Regions from separate parts of the Enterobacter cloacae complex sp. 385G4 genome, predicted to be linked through region 2. Evidence: predicted binding sites of a transcription regulator. Region 2 holds the regulator's gene; each other region holds the start of a gene.

Region 1 (5,088 bases), on a different contig from region 2:
CGCGCGACCGTGAGTCTGGCGGCACGGGGCTGGGGCTGGCGATTGTAGAAACCGCCATGCAGCAGCACCGCGGCTGGGTGAAAGCCGACGACAGCCCGCTGGGCGGGCTGCGGTTAACGCTGTGGCTACCGCTGTATAAGCGTTCGTAACGGTATGTGCCGGGTGGCGACTTCGCCTTACCCGGCCTACTTCCTACGGAACCTATTTCCCCCACAATCTCCGCGAACTACTCTCGATCTTCCCGCTTATACGCCGCTTTTGCATCGTTCTCGTCCAACTGGTAGACAACCCCGCCGCCGACAGCAGGCGATGATACTGTTCATCGTCGAAAGGCATATGCCAGGCAATCGCGCAGGCGTCGTACACCGACACCTCACTCAGGCGCGACGCGAGCTCAAGCGGCGCATCCGCCGAAACCTGTCCCGCCTGCACAACGCGGTACAGCCAGCCGGTTTTACCCGCGTTTTGCAGCTGGGCCGACATATCCTGAATACCGAAATGGTAGTTGAGCTTAAAGCACGGCGAGCGCGGCTGGGTGATCTGAATCAGGGCATCGCCCCAGCGGTAAATATCGCCAATAAAGACGTTCTTTTCCGTCAGCCCTTCCGTTGAGAGATTTTCGCCAAACGCGGGCGCGACGAAGAGGTCCGCCTGCTCAGGAAATTCGGTTTTCCAGTGCTGATAGTGCTCGCGCGGATAGTGGCACAGCGCGCGATCGGGCCCGCCGTGGATTTTCTTTTCAGCCTGCTGGTCGCCCACAAGCCCGAGCTCGGTCAGCGACAGCTCACCGTCGACCTGCACTTTGGCGATGGCGCTCGGGCGGCTGCCGTCGTACTCCCTTACCTTGCCTGTAAACACGTTCACCGGGTAATGCATCGCTGCCTCCATTACGCAGATACAAAAAAAGCGAGTCATCAGACTCGCTTCTCACAGGCGTCAATGCAACCTTATTTTTTAGCGGCGAAACGCGCTGCTGCTTCGTCCCAGTTCACGACATCCCAGAACGCTTTGATGTAGTCAGGGCGACGGTTCTGGAACTTCAGGTAGTAAGCGTGTTCCCACACGTCCAGACCCAGGATTGGGAAACCGGATGCGCCAGAGATCGCTTCACCCATCAGCGGGGAGTCCTGGTTAGCAGTAGAAACCACTGCCAGCTTGTCGCCTTTCAGAACCAGCCACGCCCAGCCAGAGCCGAAGCGGGTTGCAGCGGCTTTTTCGAATTCCGCTTTGAAGTTGTCTACGGAACCGAAGTCGCGCTCGATAGCCGCTTTCAGGTCGCCCTGCAGGGTGGTACCGGTTTTCAGGCCTTTCCAGAACAGGCTGTGGTTAGCGTGACCGCCCGCGTTGTTACGCAGTACGGTTTTCTTGTCTGCTGGCAGCTGGTCCAGCTTGGTGATCAGCTCTTCAACAGGCAGATTAGCGAACTCTGGCAGGCTTTCCAGCGCAGCATTCGCGTTGTTCACGTAGGTCTGGTGGTGTTTAGTGTGATGGATTTCCATCGTCTGCTTGTCGAAATGCGGTTCCAGTGCGTCGTAGGCATACGGCAGGGATGGCAGTGTATAACTCATAATCCTCTCCATTATTGTCGGGCGGCACAGCTGTTAATGCCGCGTAAGCAGTTGGTTCATTATAGTTAATTAAATGATATTGAAAATGATTATCAATGCCGTAGTTTTTATATGGTTATTCGGTTTTTGAGAAATAAAAGAATTGTGAGTCTGCTCACGCGCTTAACGTGCTGATTGCCATTCAAAACAAAAGTGCGGCAACCTTCTGAAGGTTCCTGAACAGCCTAATTTTTACACTCATCAAGTCGGGGGGAAGCCTCCGGCTATAAAAACGATGAGGACGTAAAAATGAATCATGCGATTACGATGGGTATCTTCTGGCATTTAATAGGCGCAGCCAGTGCAGCCTGTTTCTATGCCCCGTTCAAAAAGGTGAAAGGCTGGTCGTGGGAAACCATGTGGTCCGTTGGCGGTACCGTGTCCTGGCTGATTTTGCCGTGGACAATCAGCGCCATGCTGCTGCCCGATTTCTGGGGCTACTTCTCCTCCTTCAACGCCTCCACCCTGCTACCGGTATTCCTGTTCGGCGCAATGTGGGGCATCGGCAACATCAACTACGGCCTGACCATGCGCTACCTCGGGATGTCGATGGGTATCGGAATCGCGATTGGCATTACGCTGATAGTGGGCACCCTGATGACGCCCATTCTTAACGGCCATTTCGACGTGCTGATCAACACCCAGGGCGGCCGGATGACGCTGCTGGGCGTGCTGGTGGCGGTGATCGGCGTGGGGATCGTCACCCGCGCAGGCCAGCTAAAAGAACGCAAGATGGGCATCAGGGCCGAAGAATTCAACCTGAAGAAAGGTCTCCTGCTGGCGGTGATGTGCGGGGTCTTCTCGGCGGGCATGTCGTTCGCCATGAACGCCGCCAAACCGATGCACGACGCCGCTGCGGCGCTGGGCGTTGACCCGCTGTATGTTGCCCTGCCAAGCTACGTGGTGATCATGGGCGGCGGCGCGCTGGTAAACCTCGGTTTCTGCTTTATCCGTCTGGCAAAAGTGAAGAACCTGTCGGTAAAAGCCGACTTCTCGCTGGCAAAACCGCTGATCCTTACCAACGTTCTGCTCTCCGCGCTCGGCGGCCTGATGTGGTATCTGCAATTCTTCTTCTACGCCTGGGGCCACGCCAGCATTCCGCCGCAGTACGACTACATAAGCTGGATGCTGCACATGAGCTTCTACGTGCTGTGCGGCGGGCTGGTTGGGCTGGTGCTGAAGGAGTGGAACAACGCCGGACGTCGTCCGGTTGGCGTACTGAGCCTGGGCTGCGTGGTGATTATCATTGCGGCCAATATCGTCGGCCTCGGCATGGCGAACTGATTACGCTGCTTTTCGACTGCGATGACGCCACTGAACCGGCGTCATCCCCACCTCACGGTTAAACACCACCGAAAAGTAGTTACTGTCCTCAAAGCCGCTGCGCATCGCCACTTCACTGACCATCAGCTCCGTATGCTGTAACAGATACTGGGCGTGGCAGATGCGCAGCTGGCGCAGGTAATGGTTTATCGTCATCCCCGTCTGGGTGCGGAACTGCTGGCGCAGCGCGCGCTCGCTGCACTGCTCCTGCTCGCAGAATTTTTCCAGCACGAAACTCTTGTTCAGACTGCCCGCAAGCCGGGCGATCAGCTTATCCAGCAGCGCTTCCTGCGTGGTGGCGGAGGGATTATCCGTGGCGTAACGATGACGCTTCAGGGTCATCACCAGCTGGGCGAAAAGCAGCTCCGACATCTGGTTTGCCACCGGGTCGCTCTTCTGGCTCTCCTGCTCCAGCTGGGAAATCGTCTGGCGCACCTGAGCCATGCCGCTGCTGCTTAAGCGCCAGTGCGGTTCGCCTCCGGCATTCAGAATGCCCGGAATGTTGCTCGCCCAGTCGACATTCAGTTTAAGCCTGTCAGGGCAGTAGATGACGTTCTGCAACACCAGATCGTTAACCGAGGCGTAGGCGTGTTTGTCTTCGGCGCGAATGTAAAACAGATCCCCGCGCGTGATGCGGTAGGGCCGGTCGTTGAGGACGTGCAGGCCGTTGCCGCGCCACACCAGCACCAGCTCGCAGAACTCATGGGTGTGCTCGGCAAAGACATTTTGCGGGTAACGGTCGGCCACCGCGACGGCCTGACTCGCGGAGGCAAAAAAATCATCTTTGCGAAGAATTAACTGAGCGGCCACACCACAACCTCTACGGCGAATAACCGGGCATTATTAGCTTTTTTGCGGCCTGAAAACGGTGACTGCCCTCGCGTTACTGAAGCAACGCGTCTTTCCCCTGACGAATATCGCGCGGCGACCAGCTAAATTCCCGGCGAAATAGCGTCGAAAAGTGGTTACTGTCGCCGAAACCGCAGCGATAAGCAATTTCTGTAACGCTTTCGTCGGTATGCCGTAAAAGGTGACGCGCTTTGATCAGGCGCAGACGGTTAAGGTAACGCTGCGGCGTGAGCCCGGTATGCTGCTTGAGCTGACGATGCAGCGTGCGCAGCGAGAGCGAAAAGTCGTCCGCCAGCGTTTCCCAGCAGACATCTTCAGCGAAATGATCTTCCAGCCAGGCCATAAGCTGGTTCAGCCGTGCGTCATTATTTTCCATCCCTTCCACCAGGCTGCTTCGGCGCAGCAGCACCAGCAGCTGCATAAACAGCAGCTCGCGGGTGGCAATCGCGTGCGTCTCCTGCACGTCCTCGCTCTGCTCCATCTGGCTCACCAGCTGACGCACCTGCTGTAACGTGGATTGATTCACCCGCCAGTGCGACGGGTAGTGGCCGTCTTTCTCCTGCGGCAACAGCTGATTCAACCCGGAGAGAAACTGGAACGCATCCGGGGAACGATAGAGCACGTTGGTCAGACACAGGTTGTCGGTATGTTCATACAGGTGCCTGTCGTGGTCGCGCACGAAGCACACCGTACCGCCGCTGATGGTATACGGCTGACCGTTGAATACGTGGATGCCTGTTCCGTGCTCAACAATCACAATCTCATGAAAATCATGATGATGCTCCGGGAACGCAGCCTGAGGAAGCCGTGGCTCAATCGCGACGGGAGAAGCCCCCGAAGGAAAAAAATCGACGCTGTGCAGTACGGTCATAACGGCCCCCACCAATGAGAAAAGTTCTCAAAATAGTAATTAAGGCCCTCCACGCTCACCTTAAATTTTTGACAGTAAACCGCGCAAAAGCTGCCGATTTTTCAAGAAACAGGCGGAAAGATCGGGAAATGTGGTCAGCGTCACACTGCCTGCAAACCCCGTCATTACTGGAAACTGTGAACTCCCTCACGTTCACCTTTGCTTTCTTGCCAGCGCGAGATTTGGGCTGTCAGTGGAGAGAAGGTGGCTATTTCTTCCCTTTCTTACACTCATCGCTAATGACTTAAGAAAGGACCCGACCATGACTTTTCGCCATTGTGTGGCTGTCGATTTAGGCGCATCCAGCGGCCGTGTAATGCTCGCCACCTGGGACTGTGACCAGCACACCCTTACGCTACGCGAAATGCACCGTTTCGCCAATTGTCTGCAAAAACAGGA
Region 2 (5,088 bases):
GCGCTTCCCACGCGCTGCCGGTAGAAATTCGTCTGTACGATCGTCTGTTTAGCGTGCCTAACCCGGGTGCGGCTGAAGACTTCCTGGCGACCATCAACCCGGAATCTCTGGTGATCAAGCAAGGTTATGCGGAGCCATCGCTGAAAGCCGCTGAAGCGGGCAAAGCGTTCCAGTTCGAGCGTGAAGGTTACTTCTGCCTGGACAGCCGTTATAGCACGGCAGAAAAACCGGTATTTAACCGTACCGTAGGTCTGCGTGATACCTGGACCAAGATCGGCGAATAATAACGCTGCACTGGTCAATGAGAAACAAACGCCGCTTATAGCGGCGTTTTTTTATTTAATGATCATATCGTTAAAGTAGGCCCGTAATTAGGCCAGCTAAAATTTTTGGTCAATGCGGTGCTACTTATTTTTCTAAAAAAAGTTTGTCTGTTTCAGATAAAAGAGAATTAAGACAAATACGGGTTTTATTACGATCTAATACGCCGAAATTACCTGCTCTACTCCCGCCACACCTCGCATTCGGCCAAATGTTACAAAGCACTACCAATTATGTGCACTTCGTCATAATCCTGACTTTTGCCCACTGAAAAGCATTGATAATTCGCGTCGCGAAAAATAACCTAAAGACGGTAGTTAATTCGAGGGTATTTATAACTACCCCTGGCCTTTTGGTCTTTTATATTTTCGCCGTTTAAGGCGTTTTAATTCGTCAAAGAGGAATAATCTATGCGTACGTTCAGTGGCAAACGTAGTGCGCTGGCGCTGGCTATTGCCGGTGTGACAGCAATGTCGGGCCTGGTGGTGACACCAGAGGCAAAAGCAGCAGGTTTCATCGAAGATTCTACCCTCACTGGCGGTATTTATTACTGGCAGCGTGAACGTGACCGTAAAGATGTCACAGAAGATAAATACAAAACCAACCTCTCTCACTCCACCTGGAACGCCAACCTGGACTTCCAGTCAGGCTACGCCGCCGATATGTTCGGTCTGGATATTGCCGCGTTTACGGCGATTGAAATGGCTGAAAATGGCGACAGCGGCCACCCGAACGAAATTGCCTTCTCCTCCAGCAATAAAGCCTATGACGAAGACTGGTCAGGGGATAAAAGCGGTATCAGCCTTTATAAGGCCGCAGCGAAATTCAAATACGGCCCGGTATGGGCGCGTGGGGGCTATATTCAGCCAACCGGCCAGACGCTGTTAGCGCCGCACTGGAGCTTTATGCCTGGTACCTATCAGGGGGCAGAAGCCGGGGCTAACTTTGACTATGGTGATGCAGGTGCGTTGAGCTTCTCCTATATGTGGACCAACGAGTACAAAGCGCCGTGGCACATTGAGATGGACAAGTTCTACCAGAACGATAAGAAAACCAAAGTCGATTACCTCCACTCGCTGGGTGCGAAGTACGATTTCAAAAACGATCTGGTTCTGGAAGCCGCATTTGGTCAGGCGGAAGGCTATATCGATCAGTATTTTGCTAAAGCCAGCTACAAATTTGATATCGCCGGTAGTCCGCTGAGCACCAGCTACCAGTTCTACGGTACGCGCGATAAGGTCAGCGATGGAAGCGTAAATGACATTTATAACGGCACCGCGTGGCTGCAGGCGTTAACCTTCGGCTACAAGGTCGGTCAGGTTGATTTGCGTCTGGAAGGCACGTGGGTGAAGGCGGAAGGGCAGCAGGGCTACTTCCTGCAGCGTATGACGCCGACCTATGCCTCATCCAACGGTCGTCTGGATATCTGGTGGGATAACCGCTCAGACTTCAACGCCGACGGCGAGAAAGCGGTCTTCTTCGGCGCCATGTATGACCTGAAAAACTGGAACCTGCCGGGCTGGGCGGTGGGCGCTTCTTACGCTTACGCCTGGGATGCAAAACCAGCAGACATGGCGACGCCGGATGCGTACTACGATCCAAACTATCGCCTGAAAGAGTCCTCCTACAGCCTGGATGCTATCTACACCCTGCAGGATGGCCGCGCGAAAGGCACGATGTTCAAGCTGCACTTTACGCAGTATGACAACCACTCCGATATCCCAAGCTATGCGGGCGGTTACGGCAACATCTTCCAGGATGAACGTGACGTCAAATTCATGGTTATCGCCCCATTCACCATCTTCTGATGAGCACACCGGCGGGCTGAGTCCCGCCGGTCTGGAGACTGCACATGATGAAAAAAATCGTAATCGTCGCGCTGATGGCATCAGGGCTGGTGGCGTGTGTTCAGACTCAGGCGCCGAAAGAGGACGCCCGTCTGAAGGAGGCGTATAGCGCCTGTATTAATACCGCGGAAGGATCGCCTGAGAAGATTGAAGCCTGCCAGAGCGTGCTAAATGTGTTAAAGAAAGAGAAAGCGCATGAGGCGTTCGCGACGCAGGAGAATGTTCGCGTGATGGATTATCAGGCCTGCATCCAGGCACGTAAAACCGGTAACGATCAGGAAGTGGCGAAGCGTTGCGATAAAATCTGGAACGAGATACGCAATAACAACAAATGAGTTGATCTCCGCCCGGTGGCACTTTGCTTACCGGGCTTTTTTCTGGCAAAAAAAAGCCAACCTTACGGCTGGCTCAGAGTATGAACGCTAACTTATTTTGTGTCGTGAGCGTGTTCATTCTCGCGGCAATCCCCTTCAGCGCAGTGACCGTAAAGGTACAGGCTGTGGTTGGTCAGGCGAATGCCATGACGAGCTGCGATTTCACGCTGACGCGCTTCGATGGAATCATCGCTAAATTCAATGACCTTGCCGCAATCGAGGCAGATCAGGTGATCGTGGTGATGCTGCTGGGTCAGTTCGAATACAGATTTACCGCCTTCGAAATTATGACGGGTAACAATGCCCGCGTCATCAAACTGGTTCAGCACGCGATATACGGTGGCCAGTCCAATCTCTTCACCCATGTCGATAAGACGTTTATAAAGGTCTTCCGCACTGACATGGTGATTGTCTGGACCCTGAAGCACTTCCAGGATTTTTAACCGAGGAAGCGTTACTTTCAGGCCAGCCTTCTTTAATGCGGTATTGTTGTCAGTCATGCGGAATCTGTCCTGTTGCTAAACGATTCACTTCTCTGGGAAGTGACAGAAAATGCACCTGGGATAATGCGTCTCATTATAGAACTGCCATGCCTAAATGAAAACTGCAAGTCTCAGGCAAAGTATGCTTATAAAAACGTGGTATCACCTACAAACTTGCTCAATGGAAACCACGTTTTGCCAGGGAGACATTGTACAGGTATGGGCGAAAAAGTTAAAAGTTTGTAGCAATTAATTTAATCGGTTTTACCTGGAAAAGGGGCGCAACCCGCGTTGCGCCGTAAAAAATCAGGCGTTGAGAATATCGTCCAGATGCAGTTCTTCGCGGATCTGCTTAACCCACTTCTCTACACGCTCTGCGGTCAGTTCTGGCTGACGGTCTTCGTCAATGGCAAGTCCGACAAAATGATCGTCATCGGCCAGGCCTTTAGAGGCTTCGAAGTGGTAACCGGCAGTCGGCCAGTGGCCCACAATAACCGCGCCATTAGGCTCAATGATGTCGCGAATCGTCCCCAGCGCATCACAGAAGTACTCGGCGTAATCTTCCTGATCGCCACAACCGAACAGGGCAACCAGCTTGCCGTTGAAGTCCACCTCTTCCAGCGTCGGGAAGAAATCGTCCCAGTCGCACTGGGCTTCACCATAGTACCAGGTTGGAATACCCAGCAGCAGAATGTCATAGCCCTCGAGATCTTCTTTGCTGCTCTTGGCGATGTCATGCACATCAGCAACGTCTTTACCGAGCTGTTTCTGAATGTTTTTTGCGATATTTTCGGTATTGCCGGTATCACTGCCGAAGAAAATGCCGATGATTGCCATGAGTAAAATAACCTCTTGAAACTTAATGGTATGGTGGCGCAATTCGGCCACGGATAAGGGCAATAATAGCAGAACTGGCAACCCTGCGGAAACCGCTATCGCGCAGGACTGCACTCTGTGCTACATGAAAAGGGCGATAAAGGGGTTTTTCAGACTTATGCCTGGCTGCGCAGCGTCTCAAGTTGGGCGATGAGCATCTCTTCAATAAGCTCGCTGCGGCTGATATTACGCGCCTCTGCCAGCTCGTTAAGCGCATCGACCGCGTCGGCGTTGAGCTTCAGTTCGACACGCTTAAGCCCACGATTTTTATCGCGTTTAAGCTGATTGCGTTTATTGATACGCAGCTGTTCATCGCGCGAAAGCGGATTCGTTTTTGGTCGTCCCGGTCGACGCTCATTCGCGAACAGATCTAGTGTCGTACGGTCCGTTTGTTCTTTGGCCATGATTATGAGACTTCGGGGGAAACACGCCGCCCTGCTAAAGCCCGGGCGATAAGCGCGCCATCATACATCACCAAAAACGGCACGCCAACGACTGGAAGCCCGTCATCTTCCAGTCGCTCTCTTTTTAATCAATTTGCAGTATCAGCGAGATAGCGGCGAATGGCGCGCAGTACAGCATCTGGTTTTTCCGCATGCACCCAGTGTCCGGCACCGGCAATGACGTGGGCGCGCGCCTGCGGGAATTGTGCCAGCAGCGTGTCGCGGTACGCGTCGGTAATATAAGGAGAGTTACCGCCGCGAATAAAGAGGGCAGGGTGTGGCCAGGCGGGAACGGTTTCCCAGCCCACGATGTGGTTGTACTGATCCCACAGCACCGGCACGTTAAAACGCCACTGCCCGTCAACAAACGACTTCAAAAGGAACTGCACCACGCCTTCTTCATCAAGATGCTCACGCATAACCGCTGCCGCCTGCTGACGAGTGGAAACGCCAGCTTCGGTTACGGCATTGATCGCCGCGAAAATCTCATCGTGACGGCGAACGTCGTAATCCACAGGCGCAACGTCAATCACGACAAGCCCGGAAATTCGCTCTGGCGCCAGCGCGGTGAGCGCCATAACCGCTTTACCGCCCATTGAATGCCCGATGAGGGTCACCTTCTGCAGGTTGTGCGCGTCCAGCGTATCCAGCAGATCCTGCGCCATTGCCGCATAGGTCATCTCGTCTGAGCGGCCGGAAAGCCCGTGGTTGCGCATATCGACCTGCAAAATATCGTGATCGGTAA
Region 3 (5,088 bases), on a different contig from region 2:
TGATTATCAGTACAACAAGAAGCGGCTGCGCGAAATTGACCGCCGGGTACGCTATCTGACGAAGTGTCTCGAAAATCTTAAAATTGTCGATTACTCCCCGCAGCAGGAGGGCAAAGTGTTCTTCGGCGCGTGGGTGGAGATTGAAAACGACGATGGTGACACCCTGCGTTTTCGCATCGTCGGTTACGATGAAATTTTTGGTCGTAAAGATTACATTTCTATCGACTCCCCTATGGCCCGCGCGCTGCTGAAAAAGGAAGTGGGCGATTTAGCCGTCGTGCAGACCCCAGCCGGTGAAGCCAGCTGGTACGTCAATGAGATCGTCTACGTAAAATAGTCCGAGAGCGCCCTCCCCGGCTGGCATTTTGCCGTGTCAGCCCGTATAACTATCCCCTGATTTTTGACCCACAAGATGATAAAGCCATGATGAAAGATTCGCTCTGCCGCATTATTGCGGGTGAACTTCAGGCCAGAGCCGAACAGGTAGAAGCTGCCGTTCGCCTGCTTGATGAAGGGAACACCGTGCCGTTTATTGCACGTTATCGTAAGGAAGTCACAGGCGGTCTGGATGACACGCAGCTGCGTAACCTGGAGACCCGCCTGGGCTATCTGCGCGAGCTGGAAGAACGTCGTCAGGCGATCCTCAAATCCATCGGCGAACAGGGCAAGCTGACCAGCGAGCTGGAAAGCGCCATTAACGGCACCCTGAGCAAAACTGAACTCGAAGATCTCTATCTGCCGTACAAACCGAAGCGCCGTACCCGCGGGCAGATTGCGATTGAGGCGGGCCTTGAGCCGCTGGCAGAGCTGCTGTGGAATGAGCCATCTCACGACCCGGAAACCGAAGCGGCGAAATTCGTCGACGCCGACAAAGGTGTCGCTGACACCAAGGCCGCTCTGGACGGCGCGCGCTACATCCTGATGGAGCGCTTCGCGGAAGACGCCGCCCTGCTGGCCAAAGTGCGTGATTACCTGTGGAAGAACGCCCACATCGTCTCTACCGTCGTCGCGGGCAAAGAGGAAGAAGGCGCGAAGTTCCGCGACTACTTCGATCACCACGAACCAATTTCGACCACCCCGTCTCACCGCGCGCTGGCGATGTTCCGCGGCCGCAACGAAGGCGTGCTCCAGCTCTCCCTGAACGCCGACCCGCAGTTTGACGAGCCGCCGAAAGAGAGCCACTGCGAGCAGATTATCATCGACCATCTCGGCCTGCGCCTGAACAACGCCCCGGCGGACAGCTGGCGCAAAGGCGTGGTGAGCTGGACCTGGCGCATCAAGGTGCTGATGCACCTGGAAACCGAGCTGATGGGCACCGTGCGCGAACGCGCGGAAGACGAAGCGATCAACGTCTTCGCCCGTAACCTGCATGACCTGCTGATGGCCGCTCCTGCGGGCCTGCGCGCCACCATGGGGCTCGATCCGGGCCTGCGTACCGGCGTGAAGGTGGCGGTCGTTGACGGCACCGGCAAGCTGGTCGCCACCGATACCATTTACCCGCACACCGGCCAGGCAGCGAAAGCCGCCGTCGTGGTGGCGGCGCTGTGCGAGAAGTACAACGTGGAGCTGGTTGCCATCGGTAACGGCACCGCATCACGCGAAACCGAGCGTTTCTACCTCGACGTGCAAAAGCAGTTCCCGAAAGTGACGGCACAGAAAGTGATCGTCAGCGAAGCGGGCGCATCGGTCTATTCCGCCTCTGAGCTGGCGGCGCAGGAATTCCCTGACCTGGACGTTTCCCTGCGCGGCGCGGTCTCCATCGCCCGTCGTCTGCAGGATCCGCTGGCGGAGCTGGTGAAGATCGATCCGAAATCCATTGGCGTGGGCCAGTATCAGCACGACGTGAGCCAGACGCAGCTGGCGCGCAAGCTGGACGCGGTCGTGGAAGACTGCGTAAACGCCGTCGGCGTGGACCTGAACACCGCTTCCGTTCCTCTGCTGACCCGCGTGGCGGGCTTAACCCGCATGATGGCACAGAACATCGTGGCCTGGCGCGATGAGAACGGCCAGTTCCAGAACCGTCAGCAGCTGCTTAAAGTGAGCCGCCTGGGGCCGAAAGCGTTTGAGCAGTGTGCGGGCTTCCTGCGCATCAACCACGGCGATAACCCGCTGGATGCCTCTACCGTTCACCCGGAAGCGTACCCTGTTGTTGAGCGCATCCTGGCCGCCACCCAGCAGGCGCTGAAGGATCTCATGGGCGACAGCAGCGCTCTGCGTAACCTGAAAGCCGTTGATTTCACCGACGAAAAATTTGGTGTACCAACCGTTACCGACATTATCAAAGAGCTGGAAAAACCGGGCCGCGATCCGCGTCCTGAATTCAAAACGGCGACCTTTGCTGACGGCATCGAGACCATGAACGATCTCCTGCCGGGCATGGTGCTGGAAGGCGCGGTGACCAACGTCACCAACTTCGGCGCGTTTGTGGATATCGGCGTGCACCAGGACGGTCTGGTGCATATCTCTTCCCTTGCCGACAAGTTCGTTGAAGACCCGCACACCGTTGTCAAAGCGGGCGACATCGTGAAGGTGAAAGTGCTGGAGGTGGATCTGCAGCGCAAGCGTATCGCCCTGACCATGCGTCTGGATGAGCAGCCGGGCGACACCAGCGCGCGCCGTGGCGGCAACGGCGGAGGCCGCGAGCAGCAGCGTCCGGCCACGAAAGCCACAAAACCGCGCGGGCGTGACGCGCAGCCTGCGGGCAACAGCGCGATGATGGACGCGCTGGCGGCGGCGATGGGTAAGAAACGCTAAGGTAACCCCCCCTCACCCTACCCCTCTCCCCAAAGGGGAGAGAGCCGGGATGAGGGGAATAAAATCATCTCGAAATATATGAAACCGATTGCACACCCATATTTAAACCGCTATTTATCACTCCATTAACAAATATGCTTTTTATTTCTTCCCGGGTAATTCTGCAAATATTGAGCAAGGTCAATCAGACCGCAAATTAATACGATTAACAACATCCCGTCACATTTTTATTATTGCTGATAAAAACTATTCTCATTATCATCGCAGTGTAGATTATTTAACCTCTCGTGGAATCAGGCATTATGCAATTCACTCCAGACAGTGCATGGAAAATTACCGGTTTTACCCGCGAAATTAGCCCGGCCTATCGGCAGAAGCTGCTGTCACTTGGCATGCTGCCCGGCTCATCATTCCAGGTCGTGCGTGTGGCGCCGTTGGGCGATCCTGTTCATATCGAAACCCGGCGCGTAAATCTGGTTTTGCGCAAAAAAGACCTCGCATTAATTGAAGTTGAATCTTTATCCCGTTAACAAGCCAGCGGTTTCGGTGGGTCTAATACAATGAAAAAATTAACTATTGGCTTAATTGGCAATCCTAATTCCGGCAAGACAACCTTATTTAATCAGTTAACCGGCGCGCGCCAGCGCGTGGGAAATTGGGCAGGCGTAACAGTTGAACGTAAAGAAGGCCAGTTCACGACAACGGACAATCAGGTCACCCTGGTTGACCTTCCCGGCACCTACTCCTTAACCACGATTTCATCCCAGACTTCGCTCGATGAGCAAATTGCCTGCCACTACATTCTTGGCGGCGACGCGGATCTGCTGATCAACGTGGTCGACGCTTCGAACCTCGAGCGAAACCTTTACCTGACGCTACAGCTGCTGGAGCTGGGGATCCCCTGCATCGTGGCGCTCAACATGCTCGACATTGCGGAAAAACAAAAGCTGCGCATCGACGTCGATGCGCTCTCCGCGCGCCTGGGCTGTCCGGTGGTTCCGCTGGTCTCGACCCGCGCTCGCGGTATCGACGCCCTTAAGCTGGCGATTGACCGCCACGCGGGAAACCGCGACGTTGAGCTGGTGCATTACGCCCAGCCGCTGCTGCGCGAAGCCGAACGGCTGGCGCAGGAGATGGACAGCAGCATGCCTGCAAAACAGCGGCTGTGGCTCGGCCTGCAGATGCTGGAAGGGGATATCTACAGCCGCGCCTATGCCGGACATGCGGCGGATAAGCTGGACGTGGCCCTCGCCCGTCTCAGCGACGAGCTGGACGATCCGGCGCTGCACATCGCCGATGCGCGTTATCAGGCCATTGCGTCAATTTGCGACGTGGTCAGCAACGCCCTTACCGCAGAGCCCAGCCGCTTCACGGCGGCGGTGGATAAGATTGTGCTCAACCGCTTCCTCGGTTTGCCCATCTTCCTGCTGGTGATGTACGTGATGTTCCTGCTCGCGATTAACATCGGTGGCGCGTTGCAGCCGATTTTTGACGCCGGTTCTGTCGCGGTCTTCGTACACGGTATTCAGTGGGTAGGTTACACCCTGCACTTCCCGGAATGGCTGACCATCTTCCTTGCCCAGGGGATTGGCGGCGGTATCAACACCGTTCTGCCGCTGGTACCGCAGATCGGCATGATGTATCTGTTCCTCTCGTTCCTCGAAGATTCCGGTTACATGGCGCGTGCCGCCTTCGTGATGGACCGCCTGATGCAGGCGCTGGGCCTGCCGGGCAAATCGTTCGTCCCGCTGATCGTCGGCTTCGGCTGTAACGTGCCGTCGGTAATGGGCGCGCGCACCCTGGATGCACCGCGTGAACGACTAATGACCATTATGATGGCGCCGTTTATGTCCTGCGGCGCGCGTCTGGCAATCTTTGCCGTCTTCGCGGCAGCCTTCTTTGGCCAGCAGGGCGCGCTGGCGGTCTTCTCGCTGTACGTGCTGGGCATCGTGATGGCGATCCTGACCGGCTTAATGCTCAAGCACACCATCATGCGCGGTGAAGCGTCACCGTTTGTAATGGAGCTTCCGGTCTATCACGTCCCGCATCTGAAAAGCCTGGCGATCCAGACCTGGCAGCGTCTGAAAGGCTTTGTACTGCGCGCCGGTAAGGTGATTGTTATTGTCAGTATTTTCCTGAGCGCGCTGAACAGCTTCACCCTCACCGGTCAGGCGGCAGATAACATCAACGACTCTGCCCTCGCCTCCGTCAGCCGCGTCATCACGCCGGTCTTCAAACCGATTGGCGTACAGGAGGATAACTGGCAGGCGACCGTGGGCCTGTTCACCGGTGCGATGGCGAAAGAGGTGGTCGTCGGGACCCTGAACACGCTCT

Evidence for each region. Region 2 encodes Fur, which represses iron uptake genes when iron is present. Its sites were predicted from a motif close to ATAATAATGAGAACNACTATCAA; they were not measured.
Region 1: a site for Fur is predicted at 1,642-1,664, ahead of sodA (superoxide dismutase [Mn]). Genes of this name have one in related genera too.
Region 3: a site for Fur is predicted at 2,994-3,016, ahead of feoA (ferrous iron transporter A). Genes of this name have one in related genera too.

The regions. Positions count from the first base shown of each region.
Region 1 covers NZ_JBXWDD010000011.1:51,375-56,462, reverse strand. The annotation lists gene cpxA (envelope stress sensor histidine kinase CpxA) at 1-149, shown strand, start outside; gene yiiM (6-hydroxyaminopurine reductase) at 202-876, opposite strand; gene sodA (superoxide dismutase [Mn]) at 948-1,568, opposite strand; gene rhaT (L-rhamnose/proton symporter RhaT) at 1,857-2,891, shown strand; gene rhaR (HTH-type transcriptional activator RhaR) at 2,892-3,740, opposite strand; gene rhaS (HTH-type transcriptional activator RhaS) at 3,814-4,650, opposite strand; gene rhaB (rhamnulokinase) at 4,952-5,088, shown strand, end outside.
Region 2 covers NZ_JBXWDD010000002.1:155,307-160,394, forward strand. The annotation lists gene glnS (glutamine--tRNA ligase) at 1-284, shown strand, start outside; gene chiP (chitoporin ChiP) at 732-2,129, shown strand; gene chiQ (ChiQ/YbfN family lipoprotein) at 2,177-2,503, shown strand; gene fur (ferric iron uptake transcriptional regulator) at 2,596-3,042, opposite strand; gene fldA (flavodoxin FldA) at 3,331-3,861, opposite strand; gene ybfE (LexA regulated protein) at 4,017-4,304, opposite strand; gene ybfF (esterase) at 4,433-5,088, opposite strand, start outside.
Region 3 covers NZ_JBXWDD010000014.1:59,827-64,914, reverse strand. The annotation lists gene greB (transcription elongation factor GreB) at 1-337, shown strand, start outside; gene AC2FAJ_RS21980 (Tex family protein) at 424-2,754, shown strand; gene feoA (ferrous iron transporter A) at 3,057-3,284, shown strand; gene feoB (Fe(2+) transporter permease subunit FeoB) at 3,315-5,088, shown strand, end outside.